One region of the Colwellia sp. 5_MG-2023 genome, then DNA from elsewhere that is predicted to be linked to it. Evidence: predicted binding sites of a transcription regulator. Region 1 holds the regulator's gene; the other holds the start of a gene.
What was found. Region 1 encodes FliA, which starts transcription of late flagellar genes. Its sites were predicted from a motif close to CTAAAGNTNNNNNNNNNNNNGCCGATA; they were not measured.

Region 1 (10,220 bases):
TTAACTTATCTTTTAAGTTAATTATTATTTCGTATTTGTCGATTAAAGCTTACTAATGACATTATTAATCATCTTGATGAATTCCGCTACCATCATTAAGTAATTGAATTAATGAATTTACATCAAGTAAGGCGCACATTTTATCCTTTACTAAGCCAGCTAACCAAGGTCGCTTACTTGGTGCATCTAACCACTTTACTTCCTCTTGCTTTAAAACAACGGTATCAACTAGATTTTCTGCTGTTAAACCCCAAGCACTATTTCCTAGCATGATCACATACTGGTAATTTAATGAATCTTTCATCTTTTCATCGCACTTTTCGGGCATTACCCATAAGGCAGTATCAACAACATTAATTTTTTCATCTCGATACAACATTACACCTTTATACCATTCAGGTTTTCCCATTAGTGCCGTTGTTTTTTCTATCGGATGAATACCACCTAATTCAACTAACGGCACTGCAACAGTTAAACCACCAACATTAAAAAACAATGCCTGAAAATCACCATCACGATAAGTTTTATCTTCTTGTGGAGGTAAACTAGCTGAGCTTTTTTGTGCAACTATGGTATCTTGACGTTGTTCTGGAGTTCCTTCATCAATTGATATTTTTTTAGTATCAATTACTTTGTTTAAACTCTTTGTTGTTGAAACACTCGTTTCTTTAATATTTAATTCAGCATTAACATTCTTTAGCAGATTTTCTAACCGTTGTTCTTCAATTGATTTACTATCCTTTCTTTCCGGTAAATCATGTCTACTGCTATCTTCCATAGGAGGCTTATCTGTCAATAATTCTGACAGATAATTTTTCATAACTTTTTTACTAGCTGCTAATGATTTTGACATCTATTTGATACTTCTTTGCGCTGGCTTCAATAAATAATCCAATAAATTTTTATAGGAAAAAACACCCCTAGAATTTGGTGAATAATGTGAGGGGACTTTCTGTGCTAAACTTGCATTTCTAAAATTTGTATCAACAGGGATAATATTTGGCCAAATGTTATTTGGATAGGTTTTCTGTAAATGTTTATAAGCTAAGAGTGATGCTTTAGTTCGCTTATCAAACATTGTTCCCACAATAGTATAATTAAAGGGTTTCCCTTGTTCTATTGCCATCATATCCATAGTTTTAACCATACGTTCTAAGCCTTTCAATGCTAAAAACTCTGTTTGTACTGGTACTATTATTCTATCTGACGCAGCTAATGCATTAACCATAAGCACACCTATAATAGGCGGACAGTCTATCAACACATAATCATAACTTTGCGACAATTTTAACATTGCCTTTTTTAACACTAACCCCATACCATTTCTGGCACCTAATGAGCGATCTAAGGTTGCTAAGCCCATAGTTGCCGGTAATATGTCAATATTACTATATTGTGTTGGACATAAACTTTGTAGTATTTGCTCTTTAGATGCAACTTGAACGAATAAATCATAAACACTCAAGTCTAAATCTTCAGATTCAATACCAAAATAGTAACTTAAAGAAGCGTGTGGGTCTGTATCTACAAGTAATACCTTTTTACCACACTCAGCTAATAGACCAGCTAAAGCAATAGTAGTTGTTGTTTTGCCCACACCGCCTTTTTGATTTGCTACAGCCCAAACTTCCAATAGTTATTCCTATATTTAATTATCATCATTTTGTTGATTATTGCTTTGTTGAATCTTGTCTTCTGAAGAGCTCTCATTATTATTTCGTGTTGTAATTCTGATCCCTCCACCGGGCAACTGAATAACTTGGACTTTACCTGTATTACCATTTGCCTCTACAACGTTCATTTTATCTTTAACTTCTTCAATCGAATTACTAGGTGCTGCCAATGCTTCTACTTTTTTCAAACCATATTTCGAAACCGCAATCACAACTTTTCTATTCCGTGCTCGTCCTTCAGCTGTAGTATTATCGGCACTCGGTGAGTATTGCCCATAGCCTTCTATCGCCATACGAGCAGGGTTAACTCCTATCTTTTCCAATTCACGTAAAATAGCCGTTGCCCGAAAAACAGATAACTCCCAGTTAGATGAAAAGATTTCAGTGTTAATTGCTTGATTATCAGTATAGCCTCTTACTCTAACAAAGTTATTAACATCGCCAATAACATCATAAACAATACCTAAGATATTAGACGCAGTATTAGTGACAGAAGATGAACCGCTCGGAAATAATAAGCCACTATTAAGTTCTATCTCTAACCAATCACCATCAATTTTTACCTGAGAAAATCCTGACTCTATAAGATCAAAAAGTGCTGTGTGTAAATCAGCTTCTAAGGATGTTAAATTACTCCCGAGTTGTTCAGCTGAAATATTTAATAAATCTTTCTCATCATCAAATAACTCAGGACCCGCTTCTTCGACTATCCCATTTCCAAATAATATTTTATTAGATTTACTCGTATTAACATCAAGGATATCGTCGCCATGTCCTCGATTTTTTATTTTTTTATCATTTGCCTGAAAAACATGGCCAACTGATTCTGTAATACTTTCAAAAGCTTTATCATTTACCATTGCCATTGCATATAACACGACAAATAATGCAAAAAGAAGCGTCATATAATCAGCATAAGAAACCAACCAACGATGAACATTATCGTGTTCTACGTTATGCCTTCTTTTACGCAATCGTTTCACTGCTCTAACCTAAACGCTGAAAGTTTATTTTCTATCGCGTGTGGGTTTTCTCCATTAGCAATGGCGATCAACCCTTCAAAGATCATTTCTCTATACATAGTTTGTTGATGAACGATTTCTTTTATCTTATTGGCAACCGGCAGATAAATTAAGTTAGCAAAACCAACGCCATAAATAGTAGCAATAAACGCAGTAGCAATACCTTGCCCAAGCATTTCGGGCTCAGTTAAGTTCCCCATTGCATGTACTAAACCTAATACAGCACCAAGAATACCAATAGTTGGGCTATAGCCGCCCATCGATTCGAAAACATTTGCTGAGCGTAAATTATGCTCTCGATATAAATCTAAATCTAGCTCAAGAGACACACGTATATCTTCAATATCAGCTCCATCAACGAGTAAATTCAAGCCTTTTTGGGTATAACTATCCTCTTCATCAAGTGCTATAATTTCAAGCGATAAATAACCACTCTCTCTGGACTTACTCGCCCAAAGAACAATTTTTTTTATTCCTTCATCAATATCATAGGTAGGCGGAGTAAATACCCACTTTAATAAGGAAAACGCATGATAAAATTGACGACTTGAAGACTGCAACATAACAGCCCCTACAGTACCACCAACAACAATAATCAATGCAGGTAACTCAAATAATGCACCGATAGAGCCGCCATCAAGCATGAAACCTAAATAAATAGCAAATAAAGCAAGTAAAAGTCCAGCAATACTGAGCCTATCCATGCCTTATTTCCTTAAGAATAGAGCTCGCGATAGCATCTAAAGGTAGAGATAATTGAGAAATACCTGCAACTGTTACCGCTTGTGGCATACCATATACGACACAACTTTGTTCATCTTGCGCCCAGATTGTAGAACCACTCGCTTTTAACATACGAGAACCTTCTCTACCATCAGCCCCCATTCCTGTTAAGATAACACCTAAGACATTACCACCAAATACTTTACCTGCAGAACCAAAACTCACATCCACACTCGGTCTAAAAGTGATTTTTTCAGAGGTATCATCCATGATTTTAATTTTGGCATGTTGCTCTTTACCCGTAATAATCATTTGACGGCCACCTGGTGCTAAATATGCACAACCTGGCATAAGCGTATCGCCATCACTTGCTTCTTTTACGTTAATTTTACATAAAGAGTTTAACCTACTAGCAAATGCATTAGTAAAAGTTGCCGGCATATGTTGAATTAAAATAATTGGCAATGGAAAATCTTGAGGTAATTGCGTTAATATTTTTTGTAATGCTACAGGTCCCCCTGTAGAGGTACCTATTGCTAATAAATTATATTTTTTTCCAGAAGAAGTTTTAAGCGATGAGGCTTGTTTCTGACTACTAATAGGAGTTTCAGGTACAATCGGCTTTCGAGTACCAGCCGGTACTTTACTGCTTATATTACGATTTACTAGTGTAGTGCGTTCTCTTGATAGATGACGTCTAGATACACCACCTTTTTTTGCGAGTTGAATTACACGTTGTCGTAATAGACTACCCGCCTCATCACTATTTTGTGCTATTTCACTAAATTTTTTAGGTAAAAAATCTAAGGCTCCTGCCTCGAGAGCATCTAGAGTGGCTTTGGCCCCTTGATGAGTTAGTGAAGAAAACATTAAAATAGCGGTAGGCGATCGCGCCATTATTTTTTTTACTGCATCAATACCATTCAAAACAGGCATTTCGATGTCCATAGTAATGACATCAGGTTTAAGTAAAAGAGCTTTATCTACCGCCTCTTGTCCATTAACAGCAACATCAATAACTTCTAGCTGTGGATCTTTATTTAAAATATCAGTGACTCGTCGTCTAAAAAAACTTGAATCATCAACAACGAGTACTTTATAGGTCATTTACTTCATCTACCTTTATAATTAGTCTATTTTATGAGTGCAACTTTCTATTTACTGGCGATTTTTTAGCATAAAATTTTAGCATATTAGGGATATCTATAATTAACGCAATACCACCATCACTGGTAATAGTTGCTCCCGCCATACCTGGAGTTCCATGTAATAATCTATCTAGTGGCTTAATAACCACTTCTTCTTGCCCAATTAATCGATCAACAACAAAAGCAACTTGTTGGTTTCCTAGTTGCACTATTACAACATGACCTTGTTCTCGGCTTTTATTTTCATAATTTTTGACAAGCCATTGATCTAAATAAAATAATGGAATTGCTTTTTCACGAACAATAATAGTTAACTGGCCATCAACACTATTTGTTTTAGTTAAATCTAAGTGAAATATTTCATTAACTGCCGCAAGAGGTAATGCAAATGTTTGCTCACCAACAACAACCATTAACGTTGGTAATATTGCTAACGTCAGTGGCACTTTTATTTCTAAAATTGTGCCTACACCCATCTCAGAATCAATATCAACAGCACCATTTAATTGGGTGATTTTGGTTTTAACAACATCCATACCAACGCCACGCCCTGATACTTCAGAAATTTCTGTTTTGGTTGAGAAGCCAGGCGCAAAAATCAAACTAAAGGCTTCTTTGTCTGACATTCTTGCGGCGGTATCGACGTCTAATACACCACGTTTCATCGCTATTTCTTTTAACTTTTCAGCATTCATACCCGCACCATCATCTTTAATGGTTAACAGGATATGATCACCTTCTTGAGAGGCTGATAACGTAACAGTACCTTGACGTGGCTTTCCTTGAGCTTGGCGCACATCAGGCATCTCAATCCCATGATCCACAGAGTTACGAACCAAATGCACCAAAGGATCCGCTAAAGCTTCCACTAAATTTTTGTCTAAATCCGTGTCTTCTCCTTCCAACACCAACTGTATATCTTTATTAAGACTACGAGCTAAGTCTCGTACAACCCGAGGAAATCGTCCAAAAACTTTCTTAATAGGCTGCATACGAGTTTTCATTACCGCACCTTGCAAGTCGGTGGTAACGGCATCTAGATTTGAAACAGCCTTGGTTAAATTTTCATCATCAGACGTCAACCCAAGGCTTGTTAAGCGATTTCTAACTAATACTAACTCACCAACCATATTCATGATTTTATCAAGTCGTTTAGTATCAACACGCACGGTTGTTTCACCCTGAGGTGTTGATGGTTGCGCTGCTTTCTTAGCTACTGGTGGCTTACTTACCGCTGGTTTTACTTCTGCTGTAGCAGCTGGCTTTGAACTTTCCGTATTTGTTGTCACGGGAGTAGGCTTTGCCATAGAAGGTTGAGTTGGCGCAACTGAAGCTGCACTGCTAGCTTTAGGCGCATTACCTTTACCGTGCAATTCATCAAGTAAGCTTTCAAACTCATCATCATTTATTTCATCAGATGAATTATTTACAATAGAAGAAGATGTCTCTTTTACTTCTGACGAAAATGCTCCTTGACCATGAAGTTCATCCAATAACGACTCAAATTCATCGTCAGAAATTTCATCACTTGACTCTGGAGTAACAGGCGGCTTAACTGCAGGTTCAGGTGCAGATGAATGACTAGCACTGCCATGTAACTCATCAAGTAAGCGTTCAAACTCATCTTCACTCATATCCCCGTCTAAATCAGAGCTTGTATTATCTACAGATTCAGTTTCAGGGAGAGAAGTTTCAGGGATGGGGGCTTCAGGGATAGAAGCTTCAGCGCTTTCTGGCTGACTTAAACGGTGTAATTCTGCTAATAATTCAGCTTCAGCAGGTACTAGCGCCTCTCTATTTTTCACTAACGCAAACATATCATTGATAGTATCAAGCGCTGATAAAATAGTGTCCATTAACTCTGAATTTACTTTACGTTGCCCAGTACGCAGTAAATCAAATATATTCTCTGCACCATGACAAACGTCAACAAGGTCATTTAAAGCCAGAAAACCTGCGCCACCTTTAACTGTATGAAAACCTCGAAAAATTGCATTAAGTAAATCGGCATTATCAACATCATTTTCAAGTTCAACGAGTTGCTCCGAAAGCTGCTCGAGTATTTCACCCGCTTCGACTAAAAAGTCTTGTAGAATTTCTTCATCTGCTTCAAATGACATTCACTAACTCCCGTTAAAAACCTAAACTTGATAAAAGATCATCAACATCATCTTGATCTTCAACAATATCATTTCTTTTTTCTTTATTAACTATTGGCCCTTCAACTAAGTTATCACCGACTTTAGGCGCTGATTTAGTCTGTCCATCTTCTGAAGAAATACCAAATGCCGTCAACATGTTAATTAAGCTCTCTTCAACTTCACGTACCAAATCAATGACTTTACGAATAACTTGTCCTGTTAAGTCCTGAAAATCTTGAGCCATTAATACATCAGTCATCAAACCATGAATATGAGCCGTCTCTTTACCTGTCGTAATTAATAAGCTATCAATATCAACACATAAACTTTTAAACTCTTTTAAATCTATCTCATTGTTCATTAGTTTAGACCATGCAGGTTTAACTGCACTAACTTGACTAGAAATATCTTCAATTACTGGAAAAATAGACTCAACTGCATCCATCGTTTTATTTGCAGCTTCTTCAGTACGAGTAATCACATAATTCAAACGCTCTTTAGCATCAGGAATTTCAGCTGTTGCTAAGTCATTTAATCGAGAATCTAACTGAAAATTTGTTAAAGAGTCATGTAATTGACGAGTTAACTTACCTATTTCTGCAAATAGTTCAGAGTTAATTGGGTTTTGAATCGCTGCCACAAGTGCATCAGCTTTTTCTTGTTGTCCTGTTTCTAAAAGTTCAACTAAAGATTTAGCCTGCTCCAAAGAAACACGCCCCACCATTGCCATACTCATGCAAAGTCCTTAATACTTAAGTTAAATTAATCAATTTTCTGAAGTAGCTTTAACTAGCTAGTCTAAATAAAATTAACCTAGACGTTCAAAAATTTTATTTAATTTAGCTTTGAGTGTTGCAGCCGTAAAAGGTTTAACAATGTAACCGTTAACACCAGCCTGAGCTGCCATAACGATTTGTTCCTTTTTCGCTTCAGCTGTAATTAATAATACTGGGATATGGGCTAAACGTGAATCTGCACGTATAGCTTTCAACAAATCAATACCTTGCATTCCTGGCATATTCCAATCTGTTACAACAAAGTCAAAATCACCATTTTGAAGCATAGGTAAGGCAGTACTGCCATCATCCGCTTCTTGAATGTTTGTAAAGCCTAAATCGCGTAACAAATTCTTTACTATACGTCTCATTGTTGAAAAATCATCAACAACTAGCACTTTCATATTTTTATCCAAGGCACCCTCCGGCGAAACATTCAAAATTTTTATAGGTTAACACAGTTATAATTCTACTTAATTTTGCCAAGATTGCATACGTGCTTTTAATCGATGCATTGCTTGACTATGAATTTGACTAACCCGAGATTCACTAACATCGAGTACAGCGCCAATTTCACGTAAATTCAATTCTTCATCATAATATAGAGACAGTACTAGAGCTTCACGTTCAGGTAAAGAACTAATACATTCACTTAACCCTTCTTTAAAGGCACTATGCTCGATACTTTGATACGGATCATCACCGTGATAAGTTTCATCAAACTTCAGTGCATCTTCACTCATTCCTAAGTCTTCGATACCGAGTATTTTACCAGAACTGACCTCACTAAGTATATGATGATACTCATTTAATGAAATTTCAAGTTTTTCAGCAACTTCTATATCAGTAACATCTCTGCCTAATGTTGCCTCTAATTGCTTAATTGCCTCACTGACCATGCGGCTATTTTTATGTACTGATCTAGGAGTCCAGTCGCCACGGCGTATTTCATCTAGCATAGCACCTCGAATACGGATGCCAGCAAAAGTTTCAAAACTAGCGCCTTTAGTGTTATCAAAGTTATTTGCAGCTTCAAATAAACCAATCATTCCTGATTGAATTAGGTCATCAACAATAACACTTGCCGGTAATCGAGCAAGTAAATGATAAGCAATTCGCTTAACCAACACTGTATGCTGTTCAAGCAACACAGTTTTATCAATTAAATTGTTATAGGCTTTAGTTTTTGCCACTTTTTGCTATTCCCACCAAAATATTTTTATATATTTATTATTTATATCAGTTACTTGATAACACAATATGAACGAGATATTAGTAATCGAGTAGCTGTTCAATAAAGAACTCTAAATGACCTGATGCTTGTTTTGGTATAGGCCAGCTATTAACATTCTTTGCTAATTCCTTAAACGCTATTGCTGCTGGTGAGTTAGGAAAAGCTTCAACAATGGCTTGTTGTTTGCGTACTGATTTTCTAATATTTTCATCGAATGGAATAACACCAACTAACTCCAGTGCTACATCTAAAAATCTATCAGTTACTTTCGTTAGTTTGGAAAATAATTGTTGCCCTTCTTTAGGTGTACGAACCATATTAGCAACAACTTTAAATTTGAATACATTATGATCACGGCTTAATAGTTTCATTAATGCATAACAATCGGTAATTGACGTGGGTTCATCACAAACAACTAAGACTACGTCTTGTGCTGCTCGAGTAAAACTCAGTACCATATCCGAGATACCGGCTGCAGTATCAACGATCAGTACATCAAATTGAGTATTCATTTCACTAAAAGCACGAATCAACCCTGCATGTTCAGCAGGAGTAAGGTCAACCATCGATTGAGAGCCAGAAGTAGCCGGTATGATTTTTATATTACGGGGGCCTGTAATAATAATATCATCAAGCTCACATTCACCTGATAATACATGAGAAAGGTTTCGTTTTACTCTTAACCCTAACATCACATCGACATTAGCCAACCCTAAATCGGCATCTAGCACTAATACTCTTTTCCCTTGCTGTCCAAGGGCTATAGCCGTGTTTAATGAAACATTGGTTTTACCAACGCCACCTTTACCACCAGAAACTGCTATTACTTTAACTTTTTTTAAGTCTTGCATTTTTCTTAAGCCGCTCGCTTGATCTGCCATTTATTACTTCTTATATTATCGCTTTATTTTAACTAAAAATACTGCAATTTAAAATACATCTATATCGCCACCGCTGGCGTTATCGGCATTGGTCTTGCTGTACGTTGAACATAAGCTGCATTCTTCTTTGCTGCGTTTGCTGCCATTTTATCTGCAAGCGTAACTAATTTCTCAGCATTTGCAACTTTAATATCTTCTGGAACTCTTTGTCCATCAGTAAGATAACCTATTGGCAGGCCATTTTGAATTGAAGTTGTAATTATTTCGCCAACACTCACACTTTCATCAAGTTTAGTATAAATACAACCCGATAGTGGTACTTTTTTAAAGCGATCAACATTTTCTTGCATAACTTGCTGCTGGCTATTAGCAGCTAACACTAAGTAATTTCTTATTCTCACTCTAGCATTAGATACTAAATTAGCTAAATTTTCGGCTAAACGTATATCTCTTTGCCCCATACCGGCAGTATCAATTAAAATTAATTTCTTTTGAGAAAACTGTTCAAGCAACAAGTCTAATGCTTGGCTATCTTTTGCTAACTTAACTTGACAACCAATAATTTTTCCATAAGTAGCCAGTTGTTCAAAACCCGCTATTCTAAAGGTATCCGTTGATATAA
Region 2 (10,220 bases), on a different contig from region 1:
ATGTTAGTGAACACCTTGCAACATCTGCCGGTTTATTAGAGCAAATGAATAATACGTGTCAAACAGCAATGAAACAAATGAAAGAAAGCACTCAGTTATTGCAACGTGTAACAACTAATGATGCTGATGGAATTCCTTTTTTTTCACAAGAAACACAAGAGCAACTAGCCCAAACAGCAGGTTTACGACATGAGAAACGTAGTACTCAACAAGATGAATCAAGTACAGAAGCTCCATTAGATTATTCTAATGAAGCAAGTGGTTTATTTGTCGATCAAAAGCCAAAAAACACCTAATAAGTTAGTATAAATATTGATTATTTATTATATCTTTCAGAAACATAGTGTTACAAATGTCCAAAATGCATTTTTGAACTAAACCTATTTTATTCAGTCTATTTGGAGGTATATCAACTTAACATTAAGTTGATTCAATTAAGTTTAGGAGAATTCATCCGTATGAAAAAGTTATCAATTATTCCCTTATCTGCTGTACTAGGTGCGGCATTGCTTTCTAGCTCCCTCATACCACTTACAGCACAGGCGTACTCTATTTGGCCAAGTAGCGTTACTGGTCAAGAAATGCCGAGTCTGGCGCCAATGTTAGAGAAGTCAACACCTGCTGTAGTCAGTATTGCAGTCAAAGGTACCCACGAAGTTAGACAAAATGTCCCCAACATTTTTCGATTTTTTGGTAATCCAAATCAAAACCCTAACCAAGCACAGCAACGCCCATTTCGTGGTTTAGGTTCAGGGGTTATTATTGATGCTAAAGAAGGATATATTGTTACTAATAATCATGTAATTGAAAAAGCAGACGAAATATTAATAACATTAAAAGATGGGCGTCAAATTGAAGCAAAGAAAATAGGGTCTGATGCTGATTCAGATATCGCCCTATTACAGATTGATGCCGATAATCTAACTCAAATTAAAATAGCCGATTCAGATGAACTACGTGTTGGTGACTTTGCTATTGCTATCGGTAGTCCTTTTGGCTTAGGCCAAACGGTAACCTCAGGTATTGTCAGTGCTTTAGGACGTAGTGGGCTAAATATTGAAGACTACGAGGACTTTATTCAAACCGATGCAGCGATCAATAGTGGTAACTCTGGTGGAGCCCTAATTAACCTACGTGGTGAATTGATAGGCATCAATACTGCCATTTTAGGCCCTAATGGCGGTAACATTGGTATCGGTTTTGCTATTCCTAGCAACATGATGAATAATTTAACTAAACAAATCATAGAGTTTGGCGAAGTACACCGTGGTGTATTAGGAGTTTCAGGCCGTAGCCTTAACAGTGAAATTGCAAAAGCAATGGAGCTAGAAACAAATCAAGGTGGTTTTATTGAGCAAGTAATGCCTGATTCAGCTGCCGATGAAGCAGGTATAGAGCCTGGTGATGTCATCACTAAAGTGAATGGCAAGCCAATAAAAACCTTTAATGAGTTACGTGGCAAAATTGGCTCTATCGGTGCAGGAAAAGAGGTTGAATTAACCATTGTACGTAATGGTAAAGAAAAAGAACTCGACGTTACCTTAAAACAATCTCAAGGTAATAATGTAGCAGCAGCTAGTATACATCCAATGTTTAAAGGGGCTGAATTAGAAAACAACAATAATAATAATGGTGTTATTATCAAAAATGTTGAAGAAAATTCTCCAGCTGCGCTAGTTGGTTTAAAAACTGGTGATTTAATTACTGCAATAAACCGCACACGTATTAATAATGTTGGAGATCTGCGTAGTTACTTAAAAGACAAAGAAGGTGTTTTTGCATTAAACATAATTCGTGATAATTACTCTCAATATTTAATGATTCGATAAAAACCTTATCATTAACAATAAGGCTAGTGAAAACTAGCCTTTTTATTTTTCTATTCGTCCAATATTTTATGCTAAACTCAAAAAATATAACAAAAATGATTATCGCAATGATAACTATTATACTGGACGCTATCCTTTGAAATTAAAACCTGCATTAAAGTACATTATAAATTCTATTAGTTATGGCGTATTATTTGCCGTTGCTTTACTTCTATTAAAGCCAAATTTGAATGACAATACTTTCATAAAACAACTTCTGAGTACCGAACAGCAAGAAACAAGCCCTCTTTCTTATGCTAAGGCTGTCAGTGTCGCTAGTCCTGCTGTAGTGAATATTTATTCTGAAGACATTATGCCAAGCTCTGTATATGGTCAGGCTGCCCGTAAAACAACCACATTAGGCTCGGGTGTTATCATGGATAGCAATGGCTATATCCTAACTAATCTGCATGTTATTCAAAATGCAGATTTAATTCATGTTGTATTGCAAAATGGCCAACAATTTCCTGCTCAAATCATTGGTTTTGATAAAATTACCGACCTTGCAGTATTGAAAGTTAACGCCAGTAATTTACCTACTATTCCACAAAAATATAATCAGCAATCGCTCGCTGGCGATATCGTTCTCGCGATAGGAAACCCTTTAAATCTAGGACAAACAGTTACGCAAGGTATCATCAGTGCTACAGGTAGAAGTGGCTTAAGTAACACTAGTTATCTAAACTTTTTACAAATGGATGCCGCTATTAATGAAGGCAACTCTGGTGGTGCTTTGGTTAATAGTAATGGTGTATTAGTTGGCATCAACTCAAGAAAATTTACTCAGTCAAACCCTCAACTAAATATTCAAGGAATTTTCTTTGCTGTTCCTTATGAACTAGCAGCTAAAATCATGCAACAAATTATTGAGAATGGTCGTGTAGTTCGTGGTTGGCTGGGTATTTCTGCGACTCAATATTCTACAGATGCAAAAGGAATTGTCGTTGAAGAGGTAAGTCCAAATAGCCCAGCAAAAGTAGGCAACATTCAAGTAGGTGATATTCTGTACCAGATAGGATCTCAACCTATAAATAGTATTGTACAAGCACTAGATATAGTTGCTGAAACAAAACCAAATACAACATTAATATTTAAACTGTACCGCCAAGGAAAAATTATCGAAACAAATATTACTATTGCTGAGTTTACTAATTAACTAGCGTATAACTTGCTAAAATAATTTATTAATGGCTTAAGATATATTGTTCCATTTCATCTGCGGGCATAGGTTTCGCGTAATAAAAACCTTGCCCATATAAACAATCCATTTTTTGAAGTAATTGTGCATTTTCAAGACTTTCAATGCCTTCACCTATGGTGGCCATACCAAGACTTGTCGCTAGATCAATAATAGTTTTGATAATAGCTCTACTATTATTCTGTTCATGAAAGTTATTAATAAAAGAGCGATCTATTTTCAAAACATCGATAGGAAATTGATGTAAATAACTTAAACTTGAATACCCAGTACCAAAATCATCAAGTAATATTTTAACACCTAAACGTTTGAGCGCTTTCATATTAGATAACACAATTTCGGTATTTTCCAACAGCGCTCGCTCTGTTAACTCAACCCTTAAATTCTCTGGCTTCAAACCAGTTTCTATCAATATACGTTCAATATCATCAGGTAATGTCGCACTAAAAAACTGATTACAAAATAAATTACAGCTAACATATAAGTCATGACGTAATAACGTGTCTTGCCATAATTTCAACTGCTGACACGATTTTTTCAATATTTGAAAATCAATTGCTTGCACTAAATTGGTTTCTTCGGCTAACGGAATAAACTCATCTGGATACACAAAGCCACGCTTATGGCTTGGCCAGCGAGCTAAGGCCTCAAAGCCTTTTATTTCTTCATTATTTAGCTGTATTATAGGTTGATAGTAAGGAATAAACTCTTCCCACTCAATCGCTTCCCTAATATCCGCTTCCAGAGAGAGTGCATTTTGTACTCTTTGATGCATACTTGCATCAAAAACTTCATAACGTCCCTTACCATTGCCCTTAGCATGATACATTGCAGTATCGGCATCTCTTAGCATAGTATCTGCATCATTGTAGCGTTTGTCACTAAACAAAATACCAATACTAGTTCCAGTGAATACTAATTGGTTATTAATAACAAAAGGCTCGGTAAGAAAATCAGTTATTCGTTGAGCTATATCAAAGGCTTTCTGATCTGATTCGAGATCTTCAATTAAAATAACAAACTCATCACCACCAAGTCTAGCAACAGTATCTTTACCACGTAAAATAGAAGACAACTCATAGGCTATAAGTTTTAATAATGTATCTCCAGCTTGGTGACCTAAACTATCATTAACAACTTTAAAACGATCCAAATCTAAAAATAATACCGCAAAGGATAACTCTGGCTTTCGTTTGTTGCAGGCAATAGCATGATTTAATAGGTCAAGAAATACAGCTCTATTAGGTAGACCTGTTAAACTATCGTGTGAAGCGGTGTGTTTTAATTTTTTTTCAGCTTGCTTACGTTGCAGAATTTCTTCTTCAAGCGCTAAGGTTCTTAGTTTGACTTGTTCCTCTAAGAGCTCATGGTTTTGTCTTTCTATTTCCGACATTTCTCGGCGTTTAATCGCAGAAGAAACATGATTAGAAACAAAATTAAGTAATTCTGCATCTTGTTCACTATAAATAGTACGAGGAGAATAACTTTGAATCACCATAACGCCTAATAGCTTTCCAACATAAAGTAAGGGAACCCCTAGCCAAGACTGTTCATCAGAAGTAGGCTTTCGAGTTTGACCACTCTCAAACAGCTCTTGCATATCTTGCTTCGTTAAAAGAACCGTTTTTTGCTGACGAATAACCAGCTCAGAATAATGATCTGATAGCTTTCTTTTTTTGAAATAATTTCGATCATGGTTTGACTCTTCATCGACAACATAAACATACTCAATCGTGTCACTTTCTTCATCGTATTTAGCAATAAAGAAATTAGTTGCGTTAATGAGCTGGCCAACAATATTGTGTACTTTCGAATAAAAAGCATCGATATCAAAACTAGCATCATTCGCTAACTCTGAAATTCGATATAAGGACTCTTGTAATAATTCGGACTTTTCTCGTTCCCGAATTTGTGCCATTAATTCTTGTGTACGTGCGTTTACAGCACTGGTTAAGCGCTCTTTATCTTGTAGACGGATCATAGCACTAACTACATGTTGACCAGTAAAAGTCAGCATATTTAAGTCTTGCTCAGTATACCTAACTTTTTCATTGTAACTTTGTACAACCATCACTCCAATAACTAAATCATTATGTAATAACGGCACACCAACCCAATCAGTTCCAGTTGAACCATGCTGCGTTATTTTACCGTTTTCATAGAGTTGTTTCTCTAATGATGGATTTACTAAGAGGGGCTGTGATGACTCTATCACCAGATGGGTAAAAGAGCCTGCAAGGGCATCATAATCTATAACACCTTCAGGCCTTTCATCTTTTTCATCTACATGATAAACAAACTCAAGTGTATTAAAAGTTTGATCATAAGTAACAACATAGAAATTCTCAGCCGTCATTAATGAGGCTATAGTTTTATGGACTTTAGGATAGAAATGGTTTAAATCTTCACACTCTTGAGATAATTTATTCAAATTAAACAAGGCATTATAACGCAACTGCAAATCTTGATGTTCTGATTGTAAAGTCAGAAGTGCTTGTTCCGCTGTTTCTTCTTTCTTAAGTTTAGCAGTGTCCATATTATTTTTTAAAGATCCATTAGACATAAATAAAAATCACCATTTCTACTACTTTCAATTTAATTCCATCAAGTGTATATAAGCATAATATCTCGACGAAAAAATTCACTCTGATAATGCTAAAATGACTGAATGATATAGGTATTATTTATTGTTAGCTTCCTCATTCATATTTTTTATAATTTCTTTTCTTTTGTGTTTATTACCACAAATAGCTTGTTGCTTTTCATCACGGTAATAACGAATATCAATACAATCTTGCTGGTATCTGCGCTCAAGTTCAGTACGAATTAACGGTTGCCCTTTAGTGTTCACTATTTGACGATGTAATGCTTGGCATTGTTGAATTTGTTCTGATGCTAACGTGATATCTTCACAAGTCTCATTATTACTTGAGCAAGCGGCTAAAAAAAGAACCAAAAATATAACTGAAAAAAAAGATAACTTCATGTTGTGTTTCACTTATTTATATTACAAATTTATTATTGAGCACATTATATAGCAAAGCATTAAAAAATCGTTATTATTTGTTTATATGCTTGATGATAGCTAATATCCGTTTACAATTGGCTTATACTTTACCTTAAAGAGAAAAAAATGACACTATCCGTTGTTGATTACACTGCTAAGAACGCACCAGAGCTGTTTGTGAAAAGCCTGAGAGAAACAGGATTTGGCGTATTAAAAAACCATCCTATTCAGCAATCTTTAGTTGAATCTATTTATCTTAATTGGCAAGAATTTTTTAATAGTCACGCCAAACAAGAGTTTGCTTTTGATGTTGAAAAACAAGATGGCTATTTTTCTTCTGAGATTTCAGAAGTAGCTAAAGGCCATACTCAAAAAGATATTAAAGAATATTTTCATGTTTACCCATGGGGCCGTATTCCTGATTCATTAAAAGATGAAATACTCAACTATTACCAATTAGCGTCTAACTTAGCCAGTGAACTATTAGACTGGGTGGAAGCCTATAGCCCTGAAGACGTAGCAAAAAACTATTCTCAACCGTTGTCTAGCATGATTAAAGATACACCAAATACGCTATTACGCATTTTGCATTATCCTCCATTAACTGGCGATGAAGAAGCTGGCGCAATAAGAGCTGCTGCTCACGAAGATATTAACTTGTTAACTATATTACCAGCAGCAAATGAACCAGGCTTACAGGTACAGTGCCAAGATGGTAGCTGGATAAATGTCCCTAGTGACTTTGGTAATTTAATTATTAATATAGGTGATATGTTACAAGAAGCATCAGGAGGGTACTTTCCTTCAACTACTCACCGTGTCATTAACCCTACCGGTAAAGCTAGCACAAAGTCACGTATTTCATTGCCGCTTTTCTTACACCCTTGTAGTGATGTAAAATTGTCAGATCAACATACTCAAGCCAGTTACCTACTTGAACGCCTACGCGAACTAGGTGTTAAATAAACGGCTCCCTGAATGAGTAAATTGGGAAATATCAATAATAGCGTTAGTAAATAAGTGATTAAATACTAACGTTAATTAGCTTACTTTCTCCTAAGCTCAAACTCTCATCTAAAACGTACTTACCAATGGATGTTCGATGTAAAGCTGTCACAGGGTTATTAAAGCGACCAAACATTCTTTTTATTTGATGATAACGCCCTTCTGTTAAGATAACTTCCGCCTGATATTGATTAATAATAGTCAAGGCGACTGGCTGAGTTGTAATATTTTCATAAGCAAAGTACATACCTGCAGAAAAAGCTGCAATATATTCTTGTGTTAATGGGTTTTGCAACGTAACTAAATAATGTTTAGCTACTTTGCTTTTTGGGGATGTTAATTTTTCAGACCAACGGCTATCATTAGTTAACAACACCAAACCTGATGTATTTAAATCTAAGCGCCCAACAATATGTAAACTCGCTTTTTCTTCAGCCGATAATAGTTCACCTAATAAGTCTATAACTGTTATATGTTTACTATCTTTGGTAGCGCACACAACCCCGATAGGCTTATACAACATAACGTACAAAGGTTGGTGTTGCTGAATAATCTTATTATCTAATGAAATAACAGAAAATTTATCAATAGATAAGGCAATATCTGTCGCGATCACCCCATCTACAGTTACTCTTTTTTGTGCTAATAATAAACGCACTTTTTTCCGATTAATTTGACAAGTTTCACTAATAAAGCGATCTAGACGAGCACGATTTATAGACATAATATAATAGTTACTAAATTAAAAAAGTTAATTTGATGAGACTAAATAGTATCTAAAGTTAACTGCTTAGCAACTAAATTAAGTACTTTTTGTAGTTTAATATGGAGCAACCCAGCAAGTATTTTATGCTGCTGGTTTAACATAGAAAACTCTGAATCAGTAATAGCAATATAGCAACTTAGTGTTTGATTTTTTTCACTGTTATTGTAATAGCTAAAAACATCATCGCTATAATTCTTTATTTCTGATTGAGCTTGGGCTTGTTTATGTATAGTAAAGCTGCTCGCTGTTTCTATAAATAGTTTAACGCTAAGCACAGCTTCTTCATTACCATACCAATTAGCAGTCATCGTTTGAAAATTAAATTGTGCTTCAAGTTTATTACATACCGATCTTATTTTAGTAAATTGCTGTACTAAATCATTACAAACAGAAATCGAAATAGGTAATTGTTCTGACATATTTTAGACTCAATTTAAAGCGACACATAAACGATATTATATCGTCAAACTATAATTAAAGCACGATGAGTAAGTGATTACCTAGAGACGATAAAAGAGCTCAAAAGTGAATAAATACTATCTTGATAAACTTTGCTATAATCTAAGTAAAGTTTTTTGTGAATAAGCCGATATATGGTTATTGAACATAATTATTAATTCATTCTGGAGTAGCGCTATGGCTATCAATATTACTAATGCACCAAGTTTCGCCCCCGAAAATAGCGGTAACGGTACAATTTTATCTGTTGCCGTAAAAGCAAAAGAGGTAGCCGAAGCTGAAGGAGAAATGGCATTGCAATTAATTCAAAGTGCAGCCCCTGTAGCTAGTTCAAACAATACAACTGCCAGCATTGGACAAAACATCAATATTAAAGCTTAACTCTATACGTTTAATAAGCTCATTTTAAAGACAGTTTATTCCATAATTATCATCGTTGATAAGCTATTCTTACTTTATCAAAGGGAATGATTTTCTTTGTCAGTCAGCTATGGGCTCTGCCCCCTGTTTTATTCATATTGTTGCCATAAAGAAGCTGCTACTTTGTCAATTGGCAATCTTTGTTCACTAAGTAACCATTTTACTATTTCAAAAGCTACATCAGGTGTCTTTTTATTTATTCTAGGCTTACACTTTTCCAGCCAATCAGCGACAATATCTTCATCTAATGTCCGCATTACCTCAGCAAATTTAAGATCATGTAATGCAAGTGCATTCGACTCTTGCTCCATTTGACCTTGTAATGGTTTAACGAGTAAAGGCAGCCCTAAATGCAAACATTCACTGATTAATTCAAAACCGCTATTTGATATAACCGCGCTAGCACGACACAAATCTTGTTTAAACCCTGCATAACAAGTGGCTCTTATCGATACATTCTTATCTTCGGTATTATTAACATCAGGAGAATATTGGATAAAATGTTTACTTGGAAATTGTTGTAATAACGTGGTTACTTTACTTTGATTTTCAAAGGGAAGATAAACTAAAACTACATCTTCATCCATTTTTCCAGTAAGACCGACATCAATAATTGGCGGTAAAATGGATTGCTCAAAAGGTGCCCAGTGCAGCCCAATAGAATCCTTTGCTGGCGCAAAGTAATTCATCACGAATTCAGCGAGTAAACTTTTTCCGGCTCGCGGTGTATTATGACCAAAAGCATATTGATGCCCAATACCAAGTACTGGCTTTTTCTTTAGCTTTGCAGCCCAAGCGGTCACAGGTTCAAAATCGGTAATAATTAAATCATAATCGTCAATTGCCAACGTATGAGCATCATAAATAAATCGTAAAAAATTGTTATTGAATGCGGTTGCTAAATAATTAACTTTGCCATTTTGAACAATAAAAGTAAGCCCTTGTTTATAAATAAAATCACCAAAGATCTCCATATCAAAGAGCTTATCTTTAGGGCGGCCAGAAAAAAGAAAAGTCACCTCGACACCATTTTCTTTTAATTGCTTAGCCATAATTCGACTTCGAGCTATATGACCATTCCCTGTGGCTTGAACACCATATAATATTTTCACACCATCACCACAACATAAGCAATACTACTTCCTAAAGTAGCCCCTACCAGCGTATCTGTTGGAAAATGAACACCAAGTATTACCCGTGATATTGCAACACTCGTTGCCCAAAAATAAAGTGGTGATGCAATTAAACCTAGCTCAAGCACACATAAGTTAGCTAATAGAAATGCTGCCATGGTATGTCCAGAAGGAAAGCTAAACTGATCAGAGGCTTCAATTACACTGGTGAAGCCTGTCACTATTTCAGGTGGGCGCCTACGCTTTAAGCTATTTTTTAATACAAAATATAATAACCGCTCTATAGCACAAGCCCAAAGCAATATAATAACAAAGCGCTTTCCTTCTTGAGGACTTATTAGCCAATAGCATAATGGCAGTAGAA

Region 2: a site for FliA is predicted at 8,410-8,436, ahead of Q4496_RS15925 (cytoplasmic protein). Genes of this name have one in related genera too.

Annotation. Positions count from the first base shown of each region.
Region 1 covers NZ_JAUOPW010000008.1:39,145-49,364, forward strand. Annotated here, with positions in the region: gene Q4496_RS07985 (chemotaxis protein CheW) at 65-853, opposite strand; gene Q4496_RS07990 (ParA family protein) at 854-1,633, opposite strand; gene Q4496_RS07995 (flagellar motor protein MotB) at 1,649-2,656, opposite strand; gene Q4496_RS08000 (flagellar motor protein) at 2,653-3,399, opposite strand; gene Q4496_RS08005 (chemotaxis response regulator protein-glutamate methylesterase) at 3,392-4,525, opposite strand; gene Q4496_RS08010 (chemotaxis protein CheA) at 4,557-6,686, opposite strand; gene Q4496_RS08015 (protein phosphatase CheZ) at 6,700-7,443, opposite strand; gene cheY (chemotaxis response regulator CheY) at 7,516-7,899, opposite strand; gene Q4496_RS08025 (RNA polymerase sigma factor FliA) at 7,957-8,676, opposite strand; gene Q4496_RS08030 (MinD/ParA family protein) at 8,756-9,598, opposite strand; gene flhF (flagellar biosynthesis protein FlhF) at 9,658-10,220, opposite strand, start outside.
Region 2 covers NZ_JAUOPW010000031.1:25,014-35,233, reverse strand. Annotated here, with positions in the region: gene Q4496_RS15965 (YhcB family protein) at 1-296, shown strand, start outside; gene Q4496_RS15960 (Do family serine endopeptidase) at 459-1,829, shown strand; gene Q4496_RS15955 (trypsin-like peptidase domain-containing protein) at 1,966-3,024, shown strand; gene Q4496_RS15950 (EAL domain-containing protein) at 3,053-5,629, opposite strand; gene Q4496_RS15945 (hypothetical protein) at 5,747-6,052, opposite strand; gene Q4496_RS15940 (2OG-Fe(II) oxygenase family protein) at 6,200-7,039, shown strand; gene Q4496_RS15935 (pseudouridine synthase) at 7,098-7,802, opposite strand; gene Q4496_RS15930 (hypothetical protein) at 7,844-8,263, opposite strand; gene Q4496_RS15925 (cytoplasmic protein) at 8,481-8,684, shown strand; gene Q4496_RS15920 (MJ1255/VC2487 family glycosyltransferase) at 8,813-9,835, opposite strand; gene Q4496_RS15915 (phosphatase PAP2 family protein) at 9,832-10,220, opposite strand, start outside.